2 regions of the Amycolatopsis sp. 505 genome follow, and region 1 is predicted to be linked to the other one. Evidence: predicted binding sites of a transcription regulator. Region 1 holds the regulator's gene; the other holds the start of a gene.

The links. Region 1 encodes HspR, which represses chaperone genes until heat shock. Its sites were predicted from a motif close to ANNTTGAGTNNNNNNNACTCAANNT; they were not measured.
Region 2: the regulator HspR is predicted to act here: its motif matches at 8,863-8,887, upstream of lon (endopeptidase La).

What each region holds. Positions count from the first base shown of each region.
Region 1 covers NZ_JACKQP010000002.1:918,726-930,536, reverse strand. Annotated here, with positions in the region: gene H5965_RS11525 ((Fe-S)-binding protein) at 1-83, opposite strand, end outside; gene H5965_RS11520 (TetR/AcrR family transcriptional regulator) at 240-800, shown strand; gene H5965_RS11515 (GNAT family N-acetyltransferase) at 822-1,259, shown strand; gene H5965_RS11510 (YbhB/YbcL family Raf kinase inhibitor-like protein) at 1,287-1,820, opposite strand; gene H5965_RS11505 (DUF4097 family beta strand repeat-containing protein) at 1,995-2,765, shown strand; gene H5965_RS11500 (hypothetical protein) at 2,794-3,027, shown strand; gene H5965_RS11495 (alpha/beta hydrolase) at 3,094-4,548, shown strand; gene dnaK (molecular chaperone DnaK) at 4,765-6,642, shown strand; gene grpE (nucleotide exchange factor GrpE) at 6,639-7,337, shown strand; gene dnaJ (molecular chaperone DnaJ) at 7,368-8,537, shown strand; gene H5965_RS11475 (heat shock protein transcriptional repressor HspR) at 8,543-8,968, shown strand; gene H5965_RS11470 (DUF305 domain-containing protein) at 9,246-9,770, opposite strand; gene H5965_RS11465 (lytic polysaccharide monooxygenase) at 9,767-10,519, opposite strand; gene H5965_RS11460 (globin domain-containing protein) at 10,726-11,811, opposite strand, start outside.
Region 2 covers NZ_JACKQP010000001.1:699,272-711,082, forward strand. Annotated here, with positions in the region: gene H5965_RS03275 (TIGR03619 family F420-dependent LLM class oxidoreductase) at 1-269, shown strand, start outside; gene H5965_RS03280 (GntR family transcriptional regulator) at 330-680, shown strand; gene H5965_RS03285 (hypothetical protein) at 677-1,636, shown strand; gene H5965_RS03290 (SGNH/GDSL hydrolase family protein) at 1,672-2,577, shown strand; gene H5965_RS03295 (MaoC family dehydratase) at 2,574-3,032, opposite strand; gene H5965_RS03300 (MaoC family dehydratase N-terminal domain-containing protein) at 3,029-3,478, opposite strand; gene rpmG (50S ribosomal protein L33) at 3,555-3,719, opposite strand; tRNA gene H5965_RS03310 (tRNA-Met) at 3,769-3,841, opposite strand; tRNA gene H5965_RS03315 (tRNA-Thr) at 3,892-3,964, opposite strand; gene H5965_RS03320 (bifunctional diguanylate cyclase/phosphodiesterase) at 4,045-6,684, opposite strand; gene H5965_RS03325 (GNAT family N-acetyltransferase) at 6,923-7,861, shown strand; gene H5965_RS03330 (SAM-dependent methyltransferase) at 7,947-8,801, shown strand; gene lon (endopeptidase La) at 8,902-11,304, shown strand; gene H5965_RS03340 (hypothetical protein) at 11,369-11,524, opposite strand; tRNA gene H5965_RS03345 (tRNA-Tyr) at 11,766-11,811, opposite strand, start outside.

The sequences.
Region 1 (11,811 bases):
GCGATGGTCGCGGCGAACATGCCCCAGGCGACGAGGCCGAGCACGACGGAGATCCCGCCGAGCGTCAGTTGCAGAGCGCCCATCGTTCGGGTGCCTTTCGTCCGGGAAAAACTGTGGTGGTGCCGGGAGACTAACCGTCCTTACTGATGAGTAACCCGTTGAGGCGCCCTAAGTCCCACCGATGTGGTGTACGTCGCTCTTTGTTTTGGGACGATCGTTCAGGTAGTTTTCACCCTATGGTGAAGCTCCAAGTCGACGGCCGGAAGGCGCGGGGCGAGAAGCGGCGCACCGAACTCATCGAGGCCACGTTGCGGATCATCGAGCGCGACGGCGTCGCGGGCGTCACGCACCGGACGGTCGCGGCCGAGGCCGGCGTCCCCACGACGTCCACGACCTACCACTTCTCGTCGCTGGACGACCTGCTGGTCGCGACGCTCATCTCGTGCGCCCGCGACATGGCGACCGAGGTCTACTGGATGATCGACCGGGCGCGCTCCCGCGGGTCGCGCGGCGCCGAGGAGGTCGCGGCCCTGCTGGCCGAGGCGCTCGGGCCACGGCGCGGGCGCACGATGGCGGAGTACGAGCTGTACCTGCTGGCCGCGCGCAAGCCCGAGCTGCGTCCGGCCGCGCGCCGCTGGCTGGACGTCCTGACGTCGATGGTCCGGCACGACGACGAAGTGGCGTTCCGGGTGTTCCTGGCGGGCATCGACGGGCTGCTCATCCAGGGCCTGATCGACGACGAGCCGCCGTCGGCCGAGGAACTGCGCCCGGTGGTGGACTACCTGCTGAAACCGCGTTGACGGCTGCCTTAGTTTCGGATCATGCGGACCTATGGCGACTACGAACTCGACGACGACCGCGCGCGGCTGGACCTCGACGTGGTGTGGAAGTTCCTCTCCACCGAGGCCTACTGGGGCCGCTGGCGCACGCGTGAGCAGGTCGAAGCCGCGATCGACGGCTCGTGGCGGGTCGTCGGCGCCTACCGCGGCGGCTCGATGGTCGGGTTCGCCCGCGCGTTCTCCGACGGCGTCTCGTCCGCGTACCTCGCCGACGTCTTCGTCGTCGGCTCCGCCCGCGGCAGCGGCCTCGGCAAGGAGATCGTGCGGGAGATGATCGACCACGGCCCCGGTGCGCAGTTCCGCTGGATGCTCCACACCGCCGACGCGCACGGGCTGTACCGGCAGTTCGGCTTCGCCGAGCACACCAAGGGGCACTACCTGGAGCGGGAGGGGCCCAACGCGGCGAACTTCGTGGGCTGACGCCGCGCCGGGCCCGCTCCGGGGAGTTCAGCCCTTGTTCTCGTAGACCGGCGTGATCACCGCGCGGGCCAGGGTGTGCCCGAACATGTTGAAGCCGAGGAACGCCGGCGTCGCGTCGTCCGGCACGTCCAGCTTGTCCAGGTCGAGGGCGTGCACGGCGAAGTAGTAGCGGTGCGGGCCGTGCCCGGGCGGGGGCGCGGCGCCGAGGAACCGCTTGACCCCGCCGTCGCCCTTCAGCGTCACCGCGCCTTCGGGGAGGCCGGAGCCGTCTCCCGCGCCGGACGCCAGCTCCGTCACCGAAACCGGGACGTTGAACACCGCCCAGTGCCAGAACCCGCTGCCGGTCGGGGCGTCCGGGTCGTAGCAGGTGATCGCGAAGCTCTTGGTCTCCGCCGGGAAGCCGTCCCACGCCAGGTGCGGCGACCGGTCCTCGCCACCGGCCCCGAAGATGCCGGACAGGTGCGGCGTGGCCAGGGTTTCGCCGTCGGCGACGTCGTTGCTGCGGAGGGTGAAGGACGGCACGTCGGGCAGGGATTCGTACGGGCCGGGTGCTTGCGGCATGGATCCTCCTGATCACGGAACTGGAGACTTGCGCCAGGTTAGGCCCCGGACACCACCCCTGCGCCTCAGGGCGGGATCTCAGGGTCTTTCGGGGGGTTACCCCCATGTACCGCCCGCGCACCCCGTCATAACGTTTCTCACGCAGGGGAAACAACACTGAGGGGACCAACGACCATGGCGCGCCCGCTTCTGGCTCTGGGAGGCATCGTCCTGATCGGCGTCGGCCTGGCGACCGCGCTCGGGTGGGGCTGGGGTTCGGACTTCGAAAACACCGACACCCTTTCGCAGACCATCCGCAGCGTGAAGCTGGAGGCCGACTCGGGGTCGGTGAAGGTCCGCACCGGTTCGGGGGCGGCCACGGTGCACGAAGAGGTGGGCTACCACTGGCGCAGCAAGCCGGCCGGGCCCTTCTACCGCGTCGACGGCGACCAGCTGGTGCTCGGTTCGTGCGGGACCAACTGCACGGTCGACTTCGAGGTCGTCGTGCCCGAGGCGGTGCCCGTCACGGGGAACATCGACTCCGGCGGGCTGGACGTCGCCGGGATGTCGACTGTGGACGTTCAGGTCGATTCCGGGCACGCCCGCGTCGAGGACGTCCCCGGCGCGGTGCAGCTGCGGATGGACAGCGGTTCGATCGACCTGCGGGACGTCGGTGCCGTCCGGTTGCAGAGCGAGTCCGGCAGCATCACCGGCGACGACGTGCGCGGTCCGGTCGACGCGACGTCGTCCAGCGGCAGCGTCGAATTCACGCTGGCGCAGGCGAACGACGTCAAGGTGCACGCCGAGAGCGGCAGCATCGACCTGAAGGTGCCGGGCGGGCCGTACCGCGTCCAGGGGGACAGCGACAGCGGGCACCGCGACATCGGCGTCCAGGTCGACGGTTCCGCTCGGCACCTGCTGGACCTGACGACCGAAAGCGGCAGCGTCACGGTCCGCGCGGCCTGACCTTTTCCTTACTACGGGGGCATTTCCGATGGGCAGGATCGAACGGCGCGTGCTGGTGGCCGCGCTGCTGGGGGCACTCGCGATGTTCGGGTTCGCGGGCTTCACGCGGGACGCGCCGCCGGAAACGCCGGCGCAGGGGGTGCCGGTCACCGTGGATTCCCACTATCGAGTGACTTCCTGGGTCGGTACTCCAGCAGAAGTCGTTGTGCGGCAAGGAAATCCCGATTTCTTCCTCTCCTCCTGGACGGCCCGCCGCTCCTGAACTGTCGGGGGTCGCTGTTAGGAAGGAAGCACGCCGAAGGCCGGCGTGCAGGGGAGGAAACACATCATGGACGTGCGCCGGGTCGCCGCGATCATCGCGGCGGTCGTGGTCATGGCGGGGGTACCGGCCGTCGCTTCGGCGTCGGTCTTGACGTGGCGGGCGTGCGCCACGCAGCAGGAGCCGTCGGCCGAGTGCGCGACGATCGAGGTGCCGATCGACCGCGCGCGGCCGGAGCTGGGGCCGGCGCGGCTCGCGCTGGCCCGGCTGCCCGCGCGCGATCCGTCCCACCGGATCGGCTCGCTGCTGGTGAACCCGGGCGGGCCAGGCGGCTCCGGCGTCGGGTTCGCGCAGTTCGGCGGGCTGGCCTCACCGGAGCTCGCGCAGCTGCGGCAGCGTTTCGACGTCGTGGGGTTCGACCCGCGCGGCGACTGGTTCAGCACGCCCCGCATCACCTGCGACGCGGCGACGCTGTTCGACCCGGCGCTGGACCGGTTCCCGTCGACGCGGGCGGGGTTCGACGCGCTGGTCGCGCACAACCGGAAGGCGGGCGCCGACTGCCTGGCCCGCACCGGGCCGCTGCTGGCGCACGTGGACAGCCGAAGCGCGGCCGAGGACATCGAGACGATCCGGGCGGCGCTCGGCGAGTCCGAGATCTCGTGGCTGGGCCTCTCCTACGGCACCGAGCTGGGCACGATCTACGCGTCGAAGCACCCCGGCCGGGTGCGGGCGATGGTGCTCGACGGCGCGATCGACCACGCGCGGCCGATGACCCAGGCGATCCTCGAGGAGGCCGCGGCCACTGAGGACGCACTGGTCCGGTTCGCGGACTGGTGCCGCGCTTCGGCCGGCTGCGCCTTGCACGGCCAGGACGTCCTCCGCTTCTACGACGACGTCGTGGCCAGGGCGGCGCGCGGCGGGATCTGGTCGAGCGACCTGGGCCGTCCCGCGACGGCCGACGAGGTCTCGGCGGGCGTGTACGGCCACCTCTACCTGCGCGACGATTGGCCTGCGCTGGGCAAGGACCTGGCCGCCGCGGGTGGGGAGTTCCCGGACGCGCGCGGGCTGACCGGGCGGAACCAGTTCGGGTCCGAGAGCTACGCGGCCTACCGGGTGATCGGCTGCCACGACTTCCCGTCGCCGTTCACCGGGCCGTCGGAGATGGCGTGGACGGCCCGCCTGGTCCGCGCGGCGGCCCCGCACAGCTGGCGGTACTCGGAGTATTGGGACTTCGCCGGCGGGTGCACCGGCTGGCCGGTCCCGGCGAATAACCCACCACAGCCGCATCCGGTACGCGGCGCCCCGCCGATCCTGGTCGTGGGCGGCGCCCATGATCCGGCGACGCCGCTGGCCTGGGCCCGCGGCCTGGCGGCGAGCATCGAGGGAGCGGCCCTGCTGACGCGCACCGACGACGGCCACACGGGGCTGTTCAACTCCGCGTGCGCGCGGGCGGCGAGGTGGCGTACCTGGTCGACGGGGTCGTCCCTGGTCGTGGAGCGGTGTGCCGGTGAGCTGCTCACGTGAGCGGCGTCACAGCCGATCCGGGCACACTCGGTCGCCGGACCCGGGAACAAGAAGCCGAGCCGCCTCGTTAGGCTGGGTACAGAGGTTGAGCGCAGTCGACTCAAGTCCGGCTTGACGGGGTGCGCGAAGGCCCGATAAAACTTGCCAGGGCCTCGCTCAAGGCGAGAACGAACCTGCAGGTCACGAACATAGCAGCCGTACACAGGAGGAAGCACCATGGCGCGAGCGGTCGGCATCGACCTCGGCACGACCAACTCGGTCGTCGCCGTCCTTGAGGGCGGCGAGCCGACGGTCATCGCCAACTCGGAAGGCTCCCGGACCACCCCTTCGATCGTCGCCTTCGCCAAGAACGGCGAAGTGCTGACCGGCCAGCCGGCGAAGAACCAGGCCGTCACGAACGTCGACCGGACGATCCGGTCCGTGAAGCGGCACATCGGCACCGACTGGAAGACCGAGATCGACGGGAAGAACTACACCTCCCAGGAAATCAGCGCGCGCGTGCTGATGAAGCTGAAGCGCGACGCCGAGGCGTACCTGGGCGAGACGATCACCGACGCGGTCATCACCGTCCCGGCGTACTTCGAGGACGCCCAGCGGCAGGCCACCAAGGAAGCCGGCCAGATCGCGGGCCTGAACGTGCTCCGCATCGTCAACGAGCCGACCGCCGCCGCGCTGGCGTACGGCCTGGACAAGGGCGAGAAGGAGCAGACCATCCTGGTCTTCGACCTCGGTGGTGGCACCTTCGACGTCTCGCTGCTGGAGATCGGCGAGGGCGTCGTCGAGGTCCGCGCCACCTCCGGTGACAACCACCTCGGTGGTGACGACTGGGACGAGCGCATCGTCAAGTGGCTGGTCGACAAGTTCAAGGCCACGAACGGCATCGACCTGACCAAGGACAAGATGGCGCTGCAGCGCATCCGCGAGGCGGCGGAGAAGGCGAAGATCGAGCTGTCCAGCTCGAACTCGGCCAGCATCAACCTGCCGTACATCACCGTGGACGCGGACAAGAACCCGCTGTTCCTCGACGAGACGCTGTCGCGCGCCGAGTTCCAGAAGATCACCTCGGACCTGCTCGACCGCACCAAGGCGCCGTTCAACAACGTCATCCGGGACGCGGGCATCTCCGTCGGCGACATCGACCACGTCGTGCTCGTCGGTGGTTCCACCCGCATGCCGGCCGTCGCCGAGCTGGTCAAGGAGCTGACCGGCGGCCGCGAGCCGAACAAGGGCGTGAACCCGGACGAGGTCGTCGCGGTCGGCGCGGCGCTGCAGGCCGGTGTGCTGAAGGGCGAGGTCAAGGACGTCCTGCTGCTCGACGTGACCCCGCTGTCGCTGGGCATCGAGACCAAGGGTGGCGTCTTCACCAAGCTCATCGAGCGCAACACCACGATCCCGACCAAGCGCTCGGAGATCTTCTCCACCGCGGACGACAACCAGCCGTCGGTGCAGATCCAGGTGTTCCAGGGTGAGCGCGAGATCGCCGCGCACAACAAGAAGCTCGGCATGTTCGAACTGACCGGTCTCCCGCCGGCCCCGCGTGGCGTGCCGCAGATCGAGGTCACCTTCGACATCGACGCCAACGGCATCGTGCACGTGACCGCGAAGGACCTGGGCACGAACAAGGAACAGTCGATGACGATCACCGGTGGCTCCGCGCTGCCGAAGGACGACATCGAGCGCATGGTCAAGGACGCCGAGGCCCACGCCGAGGAAGACAAGAAGCGCCGCGAGGAAGCGGAAACCCGCAACCAGGCGGAGACGCTGGTCTACCAGACCGAGAAGTTCGTCAAGGACAACGACGACAAGCTGCCCGAGGACCTCAAGGGCAAGGTCAAGTCCGCGATCGACGAGGCCAACGAGTCGCTCAAGGGCACGGACTCGACCAAGATCCGCGAGGCGATCGAGAAGCTGAACGCCGCTTCGCAGGAGTTGGGCACCGCTCTGTACGCCAACGCCAACGCGAACGCCGCTCAGCCGGGTGCCGAAGGCGCCGCGGGTGCGGGGGCGGCCGGGGACGCCGGTGCGGCCGGTGGCCAGGCCAAGGCCGATGACGTGGTGGACGCCGAGATCGTCGAAGAGGACCCGAAGAAGTGACCCACAGCTACGACGAATCCGAGAACCAGGGCCGAGGCCCCGAGGAGCCGGTGGTCGTGCGGGACCGTCGCCGGGTGGACCCCCAGACCGGGCAGGTCCGTCCGCCCGGTCCGGCCCACGCGGCGCCGGACCCCGACGAGGCGCCCGTGGAGCACGCGGGCCCCTCGCTGGGTGAGTCCATTGTGGACGATTCGGTGTCGGTCGTCTCCGACGTGGAGAAGGAGCTGGCCGAGCGCACCGCCGACCTCCAGCGCCTGCAGGCCGAGTACGCCAACTACCGCAAGCGCGTCGAGCGTGACCGCGAGGCGGTCGTCATCGGCGCGAAGGCGACGGTGGTGAACGACCTGCTGCCGCTGCTCGACGACCTCGAGCGGGCCGAGCAGCACGGTGACCTCACCGGCGCGTTCAAGGCGGTCGGCGACAAGCTGATCAGCGGTCTTCAGCGCGCGGGCCTGGAGTCGTTCGGCGCCGAGGGCGAGCCCTTCGACCCGAGCGTGCACGAGGCCGTGCAGCACAACACCTCGCCCGACGTGGCGGGCCCGACGGTCACCGTGGTCATGCGCCGCGGGTACCGCTTCGGCGACCGCGTACTGCGGGCCGCGCTGGTCGGGGTGACCGACCACGAGCCCGGTGCGGCCCCGTCCGTCGGTGGCGAGCTGCCACTCGACGGCGGAGCCGATGAGCAGCAGCAGTAAGAGGAACCAAGTGGGAGGAGGAGACGCCCGATGAGTGCACGGGAATGGATCGGTAAGGACTTCTACCGTGAACTGGGCGTCTCCTCCGACGCCACCGCGGACGAGATCAAGAAGGCCTACCGGAAGCTGGCCAAGGAGAACCACCCGGACGCGAACGCCGGCAACGCGCAGGCGGAGCAGAAGTTCAAGGCGGTCTCCGAGGCCTACGGCGTGCTCTCCGACGCGAGCAAGCGCAAGGAGTACGACGAGGCGCGGCGCCTGTTCGGCGGCGGGGGTGGCTTCAACTTCCCCGGCGGCGGCGGTGGCGGCAGCTTCGACATGGGCGACATCTTCGGCCAGGCCGGCGCCGGTCAGCAGGGCGGTTTCGGCGGGCTCGGCGACATCCTGGGCGGGATCTTCGGCCGCGGCCGGTCGTCGGCGGGCGCGACGGCCAACCGGCCGCAGCGCGGCGCGGACGTCGAGACGGACGTCCGGATCGACTTCGTCGAGGCGGTCAAGGGTGCGACCCTGCCGCTGCGGCTGTCGAGCCCGGCGACCTGCGCAACGTGCAGCGGCAACGGTGCCCGGCCGGGGACGTCGCCGCGGACCTGCCCGACCTGTTCCGGGTCCGGGCTGGTCAGCCGCAGCCAGGGCGCGTTCGCGTTCTCGGAGCCGTGCCGCGACTGCCGCGGCCGCGGGACGATCATCGACGACCCGTGCCCGGAGTGCGGCGGCGAAGGCATCAGCACGAGGACGCGCACGCTGACCGTCCGGATCCCGCCGGGCGTCGACGACGACCAGCGCATCCGGCTGGCCGGCCAGGGCGAGCCGGGCCGGGGCGGGGCGCAGGCGGGCGATCTGTACGTCCGGGTGCACGTGGCGCCGCACGCGCTGTTCGGGCGCAAGGGGCTCGACCTGACGATCACCGTGCCGGTGGACTTCACGGAGCTGACGCTCGGCACCACGATCACGGTGCCGACGCTGGAAGGCAAGGTCTCGCTCAAGGTGCCGCCCGGCACGGCGAGCGGACGGGTGCTGCGCGTGCGCGGCAAGGGCATCGCCAAGCGCGACGGTTCGCAAGGTGACCTGCTCGTCACCCTCCAGGCGGCGATTCCCGCCAAACTGGACGACAAGGCGCGCGAAGCACTGCAGGCGTACGCCGAGGCGATGGCCGGGCACGACCCCCGGCCCGAGATCACCGAGCTGCTGCAAGGTAGGTGAGAGTGGTGTTCGGCGGGATTCCCCAGGAAGGGGACGAAGAGACCCCGGTGTTCGTCATCTCGGTGGCGGCCCAGCTCGCCGGGATGCACGCGCAGACGTTGCGCACGTACGACCGGCAGGGCCTGGTGTCACCCGGCCGCACCCCCGGCGGCGGCCGGCGCTACTCGATGCGGGACATCGCACTGCTGCGCGAGGTCCAGCGCCTCTCGCAGGAGGACGGCGTGAACCTGGCCGGCATCAAGCGCATCATCGAGCTGGAGAACCAGGTGGACGCGCTCCGAGCCCGCATCACCGAGCTGACGGAGGAACTGGCCGCGGCCTACGTCGCGGCAGAACAGGCAACAGCGGCGGCGCACGCGTCGTACCGCCGAGACCTGGTCCCCCTCAACCAGCAGACGGCAATGGTGGTCTGGCGCCCCAAGCGCCGCTGACCTCAACGCGACAAAGGCCTCCCCGGGCAACCGGGGAGGCCTTTCGCGCGCTTGGGGATGCTTTCGGCCCAGGCACCCGCTGGCCGGCCGCGGCCGCAGGGGTCGATTTCCAGCGGCGGCTGATGGGCGCCGCCGACGGCGGTGGTTTCGCCGCCGCGCGGCTCGGCGGCTGCTGAGCGCGTTCGACTTCGCCGCCGGCGGGTGGCCAACTCGCTGCGAAGTCCCGGGATGGGCCGCGAGCAGTCCCTCCCGGCTGCTCGCGGCCGCGCCGCGGGGACTACGCCTTCACGTTCAGGAGCTGCTTCACCTCGGCCGTCCGGGACTCGATCACTCGGCGGGCCAAATCGCGGGCCTGGGCGTTCACTCCGCCGTTCGGGCCGTTCTCCGTCTGGGCCAGCTCGACCGCTGCCTGCTGCTGTCCCGTCAGGACGTCCAGGAACCGGCGGGTGAACTCGGCGTCGGCCGCCGTTCGGAGGGCTCCCACCAGGTCCGGTGACGTCATCTTCATTCCGCCGTGGCCGGCGTGGGCCTCCGGGGCCACCGTCTCCGGCTCGTTCCACTCGCGGAGCCAGCGGCGCATGTCGTCGACCTCGGTCTGCTGGGTCACCTCGATCGCTGCCGCCAGCTCCTTCAACGCGGCCGGGACCGGGCGGGCCGCCGCCAGGCGGACGATCTCGATCCCCTGCTGGTTCTGGGGAATCAGCATCTGCAGGAACATCACGTCGGCCGCGTTGTGCTGGGGCGGGGCCGCCGTCGCGCAGCTGGTCAGGAGCAGCGCGACGACGGCCAAGACCACTCTCACTGGCGCTGCCAGAGCGCCGGGGTGTTCGGCGGCTCCCAGCCCGCGATCGCCGTGTGCGGCTGGAGGCAGCGGTAGGTCGCGCCGCCGTACGTCACGACGTCGCCCGCCTTATACGCCGTTCCCGCCGACCAGGTTCCGCCCGTCGGCGGCTTGGTGGTCGTCGTGGTGGGCGGCGGGGTTGTGGTGGTCGGGGGCGGCGTGGTCGTCGTCGGCGGTGGGGTGCCGCCTCCGCCGACCTGGAGGTCGACACAGCTGTAGAACGCGTTGCTCGTGTCCGAGATGTTCCAGATCGCCAGCACCTTGATCCGGCCCGAATACCCGGCCAGGTTCACCGTGTGCGACAGCGTGGGCGGCGGCTGCTGGTTGTTGCCGTTGAACACCGCGACGCGGGTGCCACCGACGTAGTACTCGTAGTTCGACGTCGAGTGCCGGGCGGTGAACACCCAGTTGAACGTCACCGTGCTGCCGACCGACTTGGCCGGCCACGGCTTCGACTCGTCGGTCAGCTCGGCGAACTGCGACAACCCGCCGTTGCAGCTGCGCAGCCCCTTCGGTCCTTCGACGCTCTGCGGCTCGTAGACGATGCTGCCGCAGTTGGGGACCTTCCCGGCCGCGCAGTTGGCCTGCCGGCTGGGCGGATCGGACACGTAACCGTGGGCGCTCGCGGAGGTGGCGGGGAGGACGACGACCAGCACCGGCGCGAGCAGGGCTCCGGCAGCGGCCGCGAAGAGCTTTCGTTTCCAGGTCATTTCGGCTCCTCGAAGGGGAACAGCGTTGTTCCGGAGGGGAGGACGAACGAGCACATCCGGGGAAGATGTGGTCTAGACCATAAGTCGATTCGGGCACAACGGTCAACGAACTACCGCCGTTCGACGAGTTCGCTGCTCCACTCGGCCCAGTGCGAAGGTCGGGACCGGCTGCTGCAGGCGTTCGCCGGAGAAGGTCCCTTCGGCGCTCAGTCCAGGGTGAAGGGGTCGTACGATATTCGCTCCAGCTCGATCCCCCTGGCCAGCAGCTTCGCCACCGTCGCCTGGATCATCGGCGGCGAACCGGACACGAGCACCTCGTGGTTGCGCCACGTGCCACGCTGCGTCACGGCGTGGGCGAGCGTGCCGCGGTCGCCGCCGGCCAGGGCACCCTCCTCGGTGACCGGGGTGACCGTCAGCCACTTCGACGTCGCGGCCAGCCGGCGCAGCTCCTCCAGCGCGTACAGGTCCTGAGGCCGTCGGCCGCCGAAGAACAGGTGCACCGGCGGGTTCCGCTTCCAGCGGGACAGGTCGTCGAGGATCGCCAGCAACGGCGTGATCCCGGTGCCGCCGCCGATCATCAGCAGCCGCCGTTTCGTCGACGTCGGGCGCACGTTCAGCACGCCCATCGACGGCCCGAGGCGCCAGACGTCGCCCGGTTTCGTGTGGTTGACGATGCTGCCGCTGACCCAGCCGCCGGGCACCGCGCGCACGTGGAAGGTGAGCTGGCCGTCTCCACGCGGCGCGTTGGCCGGCGAAAGGTACCGCCAGAACCGTGGCCGTTGGGGCACTTCCACGCTCACGTACCCGCCGGCGCGGTACGGCAACAAACCTTCGGTGCGCACCTTCACCAGTGCGACGTCGCGGCTGAGTTTCCGGTGTTCGAGCACGGTCGCCGACCACGCCGCCGGCCCGGTTTCCGCCTGGGCGGCTTCGCGCATCGTCTTGGCGATGAGCCCGTAGGCCGACGTCCACGCCGATTCGACTTCGGTGGTCCACTTCTCCTTGAGAAATCGTTTCAACGCGGCGATCAGCGCGACGCCGACCGCGTCGTAGTGGCGGGAGACGACGGCGAATTTCCGGTGGTCGCGGCCCAGTTGCCCCAGGAAGGTGACCAGCTCGTCGGGCCGGTCGACCATCTGCACCACATACACCAGCGCTCGCAACAGCCTGCTCCGCTGCGTCGTCATGGTCACCGGGAACAGCTCCCGGCAATCGGGGGCGACCACGAACAACGCACCGTAGAAGTACTGCGCCAGTTCATCTGCTTTCGGTTCGACCTCCGCAAAACTTTC
Region 2 (11,811 bases), on a different contig from region 1:
CCGGCTGGATGCCGGAGCAGTACTTGACCGCACTTTGGTCGGTGGCCCGGGAAGCGGCCGAGAAGGCCGGGCGCGACCCGGACAGCCTGCGTCGCGTGCTGCGGATCAACCCGCGCCAGGGCACCGCCGTGGAGACGGCCGCGGACGTCCGTCCGTGCCTCGACGTGGCCCGCGAGCTGGGCATTTCCGAGGTGCTCGTCGACCTGCACTACGTGGCCAAGGACGTCGACCACGCCCTGGAACTGGCCGGCGAACTGATCGCCGGCTGATCCAGCCCCGTGTGACGCACGTCTCGCGCAGGGCGTCATTGTTCTATTATAGTTAGAACTATGCTCGTTCAAATCGATCCGAGCTCCACGGACCCGCTCTTCGAGCAGGTGGCCGCGTCGCTGCGCCGGTCACTGGCCGACGGTCACCCGCCGCCCGGGCAGCAGCTGCCGCCCGCCCGGGAACTGGCCGCGGCGCTGGAGATCAACGTCCACACCGTGCTGCGGGCGTACGCGCTGCTTCGCGACGAAGGCCTCATCGACCTGCGGCGACGCCGGGGCGCCGTCGTCATCGGCGGCGCGTCCTCCCGGGCGCAGCTGGCCGAGCTGGCCGAGGACCTGGTCCGCGAGGCGAAGCGCGCGGGCGTCGGCCTCGACGAGCTCACCGGGGTGTTGAAGGAGAAGTACTCATGACCAAGCTGATCCGGGTCCTGGTCGCCACGGCCGTGCTGCCGGGCGCCGCGCTCGCCGTCGCGGGTGCGCTGGAGAACGCGTGGGCGGGCCGCCTGCCCGACCCGGTCGCGACGCACTGGAGCAGCGCACCGAACGGGCACACGCCGCTCGGCACGTTCACCGGCGTGACGCTGGGGCTCGGCACCGTCGCCGTCCTGCTCCTGGCCACTTCGGCGGTCACCGCGCTGCGCCGCGGGCGGCCGCTGCCGCGCCCGACCGTCGGGGTGGGCGCCGGCTTCGCCGCGCTGCCGGCCGCCGTCCTGCTCTCGGTGCTCGTGGCGAACCTCGACGTCCCGGACTGGCAGGCGGCCCGTGGCGGCGCCGGCATCGTGCTCTTCATGCTGGGCGCGGCGGCCATCGGCGTCGTGGCGGCGCTGGTCGGCGGGCTGCCGTCGGCGCCGGTCCACGAGGAGACCGCGAACCTGCCGAGCGTCGGCCTGCGGCCCGGGCAGCGCGCGTTCTGGTCGGGCCGGGCGGCGAACCCGGGGATGCTCTGGGCGCTGACGCTGATCCCGGTGGCGATCGCCCTCGTGCCCACCGGGCTGCCGTGGGCGACGGCCGCCTGGATCGCCCTGGTCGGCCTGGTGGTGACGGCGCTGACGTACCGGCTCTCGGCGTCCGTGGACGCGAAGGGCGTGACGATCCGCTTCGGCCTTCTCGGCGTCCCGTGGCGGCACCTGGCGCTGGCGAGCATCCGCGAAGCGACCGCGCGCGAGCTGTCGACGTTCGGCGACGGCGGGCTGGGCCTGCGCTTCAACCCGGTCACCGGCACGACGGCGTACAAGGTCCGCGGCGGCCCGGCGCTGGCGCTCGCCCTGGAGAACGGCCGGACGGTGCTGGTGAGCGTGGACGACCCGGAAACCGGGGCCGGGCTGGTCAACGACCTGCTCGCGCAGCGGATCACCCGGATTGACTAGGCCGCCGCCGCGGCGGCTTCGGTAGAAACGAAGAAGTGGCGAAGAAGAGCGGCGGCGGGGGCTGCCTGGTGGTCGTGCTCGTGGTCGGGCTGCTGGCCTTCGGGTACTACAAGTGGCAGCACGGTTCGTCGTCGGCGCCACCGGAAGGCGTGGACACCGGCGGCGGCTCCGGCCGCTATGTCGCCCTCGGGGATTCGTACACGTCCGCGCCGCGGACCGGGCGCCAGGCGGGCACCCCGGCGGGCTGCGACCGTTCGGACGACAACTACCCGCACCTGGTCTCGGCGAAGCTGAAGCCGGCCCAGTTCGTCGACGCCAGCTGCAGCGGCGCGACGACGGCGAACCTGAGTGCGGCGCAGAAGACCGGCAACGGCACGAACCCGCCGCAGCTGGACGCGGTGACGGCGGAGACGACGCTGGTGACGGTCGGCATCGGCGGCAACGACGTCGGGTTCTTCTCGTACGCGTCGGGCTGCGCGACGACGGACCAGAACGCGTCCCCGTGCCGCGACCGCCTGACCGCCGGCGGCCGTGACGAGCTGGCCGAGCGCATCGACGCCACCGCCCCGAAGGTCGCCGCGGTGCTCGACCGCATCCACCAGAAGGCCCCGAAGGCCAAGGTCGTGGTGGTCGGCTACCCGACGGTGCTGCCGGACGGCGACGGCTGCTGGCCGTCCCTGCCGTTCGGCGCGGGCGACATCGAGTACTTCCGCGGCGCGCTCGGCAAGCTGAACAAGATGCTCGAGGACCAGGCGGACGCCCACCGCGCGGGCTACGCGGACACGGCGACCCCGGGCAAGGGCCACGACGTGTGCGCGGCGTCGGACAAGCGCTGGATCGAGGGGCTGCTGCCCGCCTCGCCGGCCGCCCCGCTGCACCCCAACGCGCGGGGTGAGCAGGGCATGGCCGACGCGGTCCTGGCGGTCCTGAAGCTGCCTTAGCGGCGGACCAGGGCCTGCGGCTTCCCGAGCACGGTCTTCCCGTCGAACTTCACCACGAGGTCGATCCGCGCGATCCCGTCGTCCTTGACGTCCGCGACCTTCCCGGTCACTTCGACCACCGCCCCCTCGGGGGTGTTCGGCACCACGACCGGCCGCGTGAAGCGGGCGCTGAAGTCGATCAGCCGGGCCGGGTCGCCGAGCCAGTCCGTGACCACGCGGCCCGCGACCGCCATCGTCAGCATCCCGTGCGCGATCACGTCCGGCAGGCCGACGTCCTTCGCGAACGCCTCGTTCCAGTGGATCGGGTTGAAGTCCAGCGCCGCCCCGGCGTAGCGCACCAGCTGCTCGCGGGTGATCCGGACCTCGAGGGCGGGCAGTTCATCGCCGGTGACATACGGGGCTTCGCCCCGGCCGGGGGCTCCGCCACCCGGACCCCCGTAAGAAGGTGTGTTCACGCGTTCTCCCCTCGGACCACCAGCTGCGCGCGGGTGGTGCAGACCTTCTGACCGGCGGCGTCGTGGATCTCGGCACGCAGGTTGATGAAGTCGTTGCCGGCGCGGGCCATGATGGCGTCGATGTGGGTGGTCACCTCGAGCACGTCGCCGGCGAACACCGGGCGCGTGTAGGTGAAGCCCTGGTCGCCGTGCACCATCCGCGAGTAGTCGAGGCCGAGCTCGGGGTCGGTGACGATCGCGTTGATCGAGGCGAGGTTGATGATCGTGAGGAACGTCGGCGGGGCGATCACGTCGGGGTGACCGGCCTCGCGGGCCGCCTCCGGGTCGCGGTAGACCGGGTTCGCGTCGCCGATCGCGTCGGCGAACTCCCGGATCTTCTCCCGGCTCACTTCGTAACTGGTCTGCGGCGGATAGCTCCGCCCGGTGAACGACTGGTCCAAGGGCACCCGGAGAGGCTACCAACAGCAAAGAGCCGCCCCGGGGATCCAGGGCGGCTCTTCGAAGCTGGTGAACGCGTACGCGTCAGCGGGTTTCCTTGTGCGTCCGGTGCGTACCGCAGTTCGGGCAGAACTTCTTCATCTCCAGGCGATCCGGGTTGTTGCGCCGGTTCTTCTTGGTGATGTAGTTGCGGTGCTTGCACTCTTCGCACGCCAGCGTGATCTTGGGTCGCACGTCGGTGGCAGCCACAGCGTTTCCTTCTCTCTCAGGTCCGGGGGCCAGCCCCGTCGTTACCGCGTAGCGGTGGCCGGACTTGAACCGGCGACACAGCGATTATGAGCCGCTTGCTCTGCCAACTGAGCTACACCGCCCTTACATGACCCAAGCCGCGACACGCAGGCGTGACGCGGCTGAGGTCGAGAGCCCCTTTACGGAATCGAACCGTAGACCTTCTCCTTACCATGGAGACGCTCTGCCGACTGAGCTAAAGGGGCCTGGCCTCTCGCGAGGACTTGGAAAGATTAGCAAGGGGCTTCACCCGGCCGTGCAAGGGGGTGGCCGTTGTAAAGAAACCTCAGGTCAGCAGGGTCAGCACGGTCTCCGAGTGCCGCCCCGGCGAGCGCGCGGTGCGGGCCTGCAGCCACGCCTCCAGGCGGTCCTCCGGCAGCGGCCGCGAGATCAGGTAGCCCTGGGCGACGTCACAGCCCATCGCCTCGAGCTGGTCGCGCGCCACGTCCTCCTCGACGCCCTCGGCCACCACCGTCAGCCCGAGCGAGTGCCCCAGCTCGACGATCGACCGGACCACCGCGAGGTCGCCCAGGTCGGTCCCCATCCCGAGGACGAAGCTCTTGTCGATCTTCACCTGGTCGACCGGCAGCTGCCGCAGGTACGCCAGCGACGAGTACCCGGTCCCGAAGTCGTCCACGGCGAGCGTGATGCCCAGCGAGTGCAGCTCGCGCAGGATCGGCAGCGCCTTCTGCGGGTCGGACATCACGCCGGACTCGGTGAGCTCGAACGTCAGCAGCTCGGGCGGGATGCCGTGGTGCTCCAGCTCGCGGGCGACCTTGTTCGGGAAGTCCTCGTCGGCCAGGTTGCGCACCGACAGGTTGACCGCCACCGAGATCCGCAAGCCCTCGTCGAGCCACTTGCGGCAGCGCTTGAGCGCCTCGCCGAGCACGAAACCGGTCAGGACGCCGATCAGGCCGGCCGCCTCGATGGCCGGGACGAACTCGTCCGGGCCGAGCCTGCCGAACTCCGGGTGCACCCAGCGGACCAGCGCCTCGACACCTTGCACCTGCCGGTTCGGCAGGGTGATCTTCGGCTGGTAGTGGACGCTGACCTGGCCGTCTTCGAGGGACTGCCGGAACTGCGTCACCATCTGGAAGCGGCGCAGGAAGATCTGGCCCATGCTCGGCACGTAGCCGCGGACCTCTTCGCCGCCCTTCGTCGCGCGCACCGCCACGTCCGCCCGCTGCAGCAGGCCTTCGATGTCGACGACGTCGCCCGGTTCCTCCGCGGACGTCGTCGCGTAGCCGATCATCGCGTTCGCCTCGACCGAGAGCCGGTCGACCGGATACGGCGCCGACAGCTCTTCGCGCAGCCGTTCCGCCGCGTGGTGGGCGTCTTCCGGCGGGCAGCCGACGAGCAGCGCCGCGAAGGACGCGCCTTCGAGCCGGGCGAGCGGGACGTCGGGGCCGAGCGCGTCGCGGATGCGGCGGCCCGCGGCGACGACCATCCGGTCCGCCCAGGCGTAGCCGAGCGCGTCGCTGACCGTCGAGAAGACGTCGAGGTCGATCCGCAGCACCACGGCGTTGGCGAAGTCCCGCAACGGTTCCTTGGCCACCTGCCGGAAGCCCGGCCGGTTGAGGTGCCCGGTGAGCGGGTCGTGGTAGGCGTCGTGGCGCAGCGTCGCCAGCAGGCGCCGGTTGTCCAGCGACGTCGCGAGGTGGCTGGCCATGGTGCCGAGCAGCTGGACGTCGTACTTGCCGAAGCCGCGCCAGCGGGACAGCCGGTCGTGCGCCTCGACGACGCCGAGCAGCCGGTTCGCGCTGCGCAGCGGGACGACCAGTGCCTCCTGCGCGCCGCGGTCGAGCAGCGCCGCGCGGACGTCGGGGTTGGCCTCGGTGATCCGGAAGTGCCGGACGTGCGCGCCGGGCAGGCGCAGCAGCGGGTCGTCGGCGGCGGGGTCGGCGACCGGCAGGTCGTCGCCCGCGACCACGACCCGCATCGTGTCCTTCGGTTCCAGCCGGAGCCGCAGCACGACGCGGCCGGCGGCGAGCTGGTCCTTGATGCGCTCGGCGATGGTCGCCCACTCGCGGACGTCGACGCCGCCGACGAGCTCGTCGGCGCGGCTGGCCGGGCGCGCGGCGGCCTGCTGGCCCGAGCGGGCCACCATCAGGCTGACGTCGGAGAGCGCCTCCATGTCCCGCTGCTCGCGCAGCAGGTCGGAGTACGCCCAGTACAGCGCGGTGAGGCCGAGGAAGACGGCGAGCACCAGCGGCCACGCCTCGGGCGTACTGGAGATCACGAGGTAGCCGGAGAGGCCGACGGACGCGTTGACGAAGCCGACGACCAGGATCCGCCCGGTGAGCCGGACGGCGGTGCTGACCCGCATGCGGCGCCGCAGCACGCGGACCGCAGCCAGGGCGAGCAGCGTGCTCACCAGCGGCGCGGTCAGCGTGCCCGCCAGCGCGGCGACCCACGGGATCTTGTCGCCGGCGCCGACGGCGTGCTTGACCAGCCCGGCGACCGCGAAGGCGCCGGTGATCTCGAGCAGGAAGGCGCCCGCGTTGTAGAGGACGCGGCCGGCGACCTTGCGCGCGAGCAGCGTGCCGATGCCGGCGACGAGGTGCGCGGCCAGCACGACTTCGAAGGGCGCTATGAAGAACCCGATGACGAGCGGGATCTCGGTGAACGAGATCGTCCAGGAGATGCCGCTGCGGACGTCGACGTTGATGCCGAGCTGTTCGGCGAGCAGGAAGGCGACCGCGAGCACCGGCGCGATCCACAGCAACCGGTCGTTCCACTCGAACGGCAGCCACGAGCCGACCGCGAACGCGGCGACGAGCCCGAGGCTCAGGACGGCGAAGGTGTAGACGCGGAACCGGCGTTCGTCGGTGCGGGCTTCGGCGGAGACGGGTGGTGTCCCGGAAGCGGCTCCCGGCCCGGGCTGCGCCTGCGCGACGGCGTCGCCGTGGGCGTTGGTGTCCGGCATCCGACCTTCCCTCCCGGCTTGTCCACCGGTGCTGATCCGTGACTTCGGGTGTGGACAAGGGCCATACCGTACCCCGTAGGGCGTACCCGTGTCCCTTTCGAGACAGTAAGAGATCACCCCAGGGTTAACAATGCCTCGAACGCGCTGACCTGCGTGGACCAGAGGGTGAAACGCCGGATGTCCGAACTCTGCCCAGTTCCCCTACGCACCGAAAGCCGGGGAGCGCTTCAATGTCTCCATGCACAGCGATGTGATTGCCACCGAGCACGCGGCGCGGCTCGCGGCGGTGGATCCCCTCCTCCCCGGCTCGACCCCCTTCGAAGCAGCGGAAAACGCGGTGGTCCTGGAGGTCGCGACGGGCGACTCCGCCGCGTCCGGGCTGGCGTCCCGCGTCCAGGTCGACCGCGACGCCCCGAACGCTCCCTGGCGCGCGCTGACCGAACACCGCCTCGACCTGCAGCTGGCCGGCCCGCAGCCGGCGGCCGTCCTCGACGCTCTGCTCACCCGATGGGATGAACATCTGCGCGCGGTCGCCGAGCGCGGCGACACCGAGACGGCGGCGATCGTCCCGCGCGCGAGCCGCGACGCCGCCGGCGCGCGGGAGATGCTGCACCACGGCTTCGCCCCGTTGCGGGTGATCGCCGTCCGCCCCTCGGAGCGGCTGGTCCCGGCCACCCCGCTGGGGACGCCGGGGGTCAAGATCCGCCGTGCCGAGCCCGACGACCTCGAGACCGCGGTGGCGCTCGGCATGGAGCTGCACTCCTACGACGCCCAGTACGGCACGGTGAACTGGCGCACGGGGGTCGAGGAGATCCTGGCCAAGGACCTCGCCGAGCAGCTGAAGCGGCCGGAGCCGCCGTTGTGGATCGCCGAGCTGTACGGCCGTCCGCTCGGCATGGTGAGCGTCCAGCACCCGGGCGAGACCGGCTGGATCAGCGGCCGGGTCGCGGCTTCCCGGGTGGGCTACCTGTCGTCGCTGGCCGTGGCGGAGGCCGCGCGGTCCTCCGGCGTCGGCACGGCGCTGGCGACGCACGCCCACCACGTCCTGGACGAGGAAGGCGCCGACGTCGTCCTGCTGCACCACGCCGCGGCGAACCCGCTGTCGACGCCGTTCTGGTACGCGCAGGGCTACCGCCCGCTGTGGACGTACTGGCAGCGTCGACCGGCTGTTCGGTGAACTGCTGTTCGGTGAACTACTGGAGGATTACCGCGGCTGCCCCGGGCTTATAGGCTGACCTCGCCGCCAGCGAGGGGAGCCTGAAGTGACCGACCAGCGGGATTCCGCGCCGAGAGCGCCCGAGGGTGTCGACACCGAGAAGCCGTCCGCGGCCCGGATCTACGACTGGTACCTGGGCGGTACCCAGAACTGGGCCGTGGACCGCGAGTTCGGCCGGCGCATGGAGCAGCAGTGGCCGCTGGTGCGCCCGGGGTCGAAGCAGAACCGCGAGTTCATGAACCGCGCGGTCCGGGCGGCGCTGCGGGCCGGCATCCGGCAGTTCATCGACCTCGGCTCGGGCGTGCCGACGGCGGGCAACGTGCACGAGGTCGTCGAGGCGGAGCTGCCCGAGGACCACGACGCGAAGGTCGTGTACGTCGACTACGAGCCGGTCGCCGTCGCCCACGCGACGCTGATCCTCGAAGAGGGCATGGCGACCGACTGGGCCGGCATCGTCCAGGCCGACATGCGGGACGCGAAGTCCGTCCTGCGTTCCGAAGAGACGCGGCGGCTGATCGACTTTTCGCAGCCGGTCTGCCTGATCATGGCGGCGGTGCTGCACTTCGTCGGCCCGGACGACGACCCGGACGGGCTGCTGGCGGCGTACCGCGACGCGCTCGCGCCGGGCAGCTGGCTGGCGATCTCCCAGATGAGCGAGGGCGACGGGTCGGGCCCGTACCTCGAGGGGCTGCGCTGGTTCGTCGAGCAGTACCGCAAGACGAGCAACCCGGTCTGGCTGCGCGACCGCGAGGAGATCGAGCCCCTCTTCGGCGGCTGGCCGCTCCTGGAGCCGGGCATCGTGCACCTGCCGGACTGGCGGCCGGACCGGAAGATCAACGCCCTGGAGGCGGAGGCCCGGCCCTTCGCTTGGTGCGCCGTCGCGGCGAAGCCAGGGCGCTGACCTGCGGTTTCCGCGATCGCTGTGGGCGAACGCGCCATCGGAAACAAACACACCCATCGGAGAGTTGAGCTAGGCAGACTCAACTATCCGAGGAGTGCACATGTCCGACACCCGCCTCCTGCCCGTGCTCCCGCTCGATGACGACGTCGTGCTGCCGGGCATGGTCGTCCCGCTCGACCTGACCGACACCGAGACGCGGGCCGCGGTGGAGTCCGCCCAGGCCAAGACGCCGAGCCAGGCGTCCTTCCCCGGCATCCGCTCGGCCGCGCCCGCCAAGGCCGAAGTCCTCATCGTCCCGCGCGTCCACGGCGAATACGCCGAATTCGGCACCGTCGCGACGGTCGAGCGCATCGGCCGCGTGCCCGGCGGCAAGGCCGCCGTCCTGCTGCGCGGCACGGCCCGCGCGGTCGTCGGCCGGATCGCCGACGGTCCCGGCGCCGCCCGCTGGGTGCACGCCGAGGACGCCCCCGAGACCACGAACGACCAGACCGCCAAGCTCGCGGCCGAGTACAAGGCCGTCGTCATCTCGATCCTCCAGCAGCGCGGCGGCTGGCAGCTGATCGACGCCGTCCAGCAGGTCGAGGACGCCTCCGCGGTCGCCGACCTGTCCGGGAACGCGCCGTACCTGTCCACCGAGCAGAAGCTCGAGCTGCTGTCCACTTTGGACGTCTCCGCGCGCCTGGAGAAGGCCCTCGAGTGGAGCAAGGAGCACCTGGCCGAGCTCGAGGTGACCGACACGATCCGCAAGGACGTCGCCGAGGGCATGGAGAAGCAGCAGAAGGAATTCCTGCTGCGCCGCCAGCTCGAAGCGATCCGCAAGGAACTCGGCGAACTCGACGGCACCGCCGACGAGAGGGACTACCGCGCCCGCGTCGAGGGTGCCGAGCTGCCCGACGCCGTCAAGAAGGCCGCGCTGGCCGAAGTGGACAAGCTGGACCGCACGTCCGAGCAGTCCCCCGAGGGCGGCTGGATCCGCACCTGGCTGGACACCGTCCTGGAGCTGCCCTGGAACGAGCGCACCGACGACGTCTACGACATCGCGGCCGCGCGTGCGGTGCTCGACGCCGACCACGCGGGCCTCGACGACGTCAAGGAACGCATCATCGAGTACTTGGCCGTCCGGAAGCGCCGTGCCGAATCGGGTCTCGGCCCGGTCGGTGGTCGCCGGTCCGGCGCGGTGCTCGCCCTCGCGGGCCCTCCCGGGGTCGGCAAGACGTCGCTGGGCGAGTCCGTCGCGAAGGCCATGGGCCGCAAGTTCGTCCGCGTGGCGCTCGGCGGCATCCGTGACGAGGCGGAGATCCGCGGCCACCGCCGCACCTACGTCGGCGCGCTGCCCGGCCGGATCGTCCGCGCCATCAAGGAAGCCGGCTCGATGAACCCGGTCGTGCTGCTCGACGAGATCGACAAGGTCGGCGCCGACTACCGCGGCGACCCGACCGCGGCCCTGCTCGAAGTGCTGGACCCGGAGCAGAACCACACGTTCCGCGACCACTACCTCGAGGTCGAGCTCGACCTGTCCGACGTCGTGTTCCTGGCCACGGCCAACGCCCTGGAGACCATCCCCGGCCCGCTGCTGGACCGCATGGAGCTCGTCACGCTGGACGGCTACACCGAGCACGAGAAGGTCACCATCGCCCGCGACCACCTGCTCCCGCGCGAGCTGGAGCGGGCCGGCCTGGCCACCGCGGACGTCACGCTGACGGACGCCGCGTTCAGCCGGATCGCCGCCGAGTACACCCGCGAGGCGGGTGTGCGCGACGCGAACCGGACGATCGCCAAGGTGCTGCGGAAGATCGCGACCAAGGTGGCCCTGGACGAGGTCACGCTGCCGGTTTCCCTGGACGCGTCCGACCTGGAGACCTACCTGGGCCGCCCGCGGCACATCCCGGAGTCGTCGCTCCCGGCGTCGACCCAGCGCACGGCGACCCCGGGCGTGGCGACGGGCTTGGCGGTGACCGGTGCCGGCGGTGACGTCCTGTACATCGAGGCGTCGCTGGCGGACCAGGAGTCCGGCGCGTCCGGGCTGCAGCTGACCGGCCAGCTCGGCGACGTGATGAAGGAGTCGGTGCAGATCGCGCTGTCCTACCTCCGCTCGCACGGCGCGGAGCTGGAGCTGCCGGTGGGCGACCTCCGCAACCGCGGCATCCACGTCCACGTCCCGGCGGGCGCGGTGCCGAAGGACGGCCCGTCGGCGGGCATCACGATGACGACGGCCCTGGCCTCGCTGCTCTCGGGTCGCGTGGTCCGCGCGGACGTGGCGATGACCGGCGAGGTGTCCCTGACCGGGCGCGTCCTGCCGATCGGCGGCGTGAAGCAGAAGCTGCTGGCCGCACACCGGGCGGGGATGAAGACGGTGATCATCCCCCAGCGCAACGAGCCGGACCTGGACGACGTCCCGGCCGAGGTGCTCTCGCAGCTCGACGTGCACGCGGTGGCGAACGTCCGCGAGGTCCTCGACCTCGCCCTGACCCCGGCTTCGACGCCGGTTTCCCAGGCGGCGTAACCCCGAGCGCCGCCACCCCCGGACGGCCGGTTTCCCTCTCCCCCAAGGGAAACCGGCCGTTCTCCTACGCGGCGGCCTTCCGGGAGGCGACGAGGTAGCGCCACGACCGGTCCCGGCGGGCGCCGTGCCGTCTCGACGGCGGAACGCGGCTGCGCGGGTTGAGCATGGTCGTCACGACGAGCCCGCCGGGCCGCGTGCCGAGCAGGTGCCGCACCATCATCCGGCGTGGTCGTTCGCACAGCCGGCCACGAGCGCGGGTTCGGCGTACTGCGCCCGAGGAGGGTCGAGCCGCTCAAGAAAGGCGTTACGCGCGATTCGGGAAACGGTGCCAAAGGCCAATCAACTCTCGCTCACCGAAAATATCGACCACGTCGAATCGGGGAAGGGTTTAGCCCGTCCGCGTGGCACCCACCTACGCGAAGCGGCCCCATGACTTTCGCCATGGGGCCGCTCGCTGAGGGTGGCGGGTGAGGGATTCGAACCCCCGTAGGCAATGCCAACTGGTTT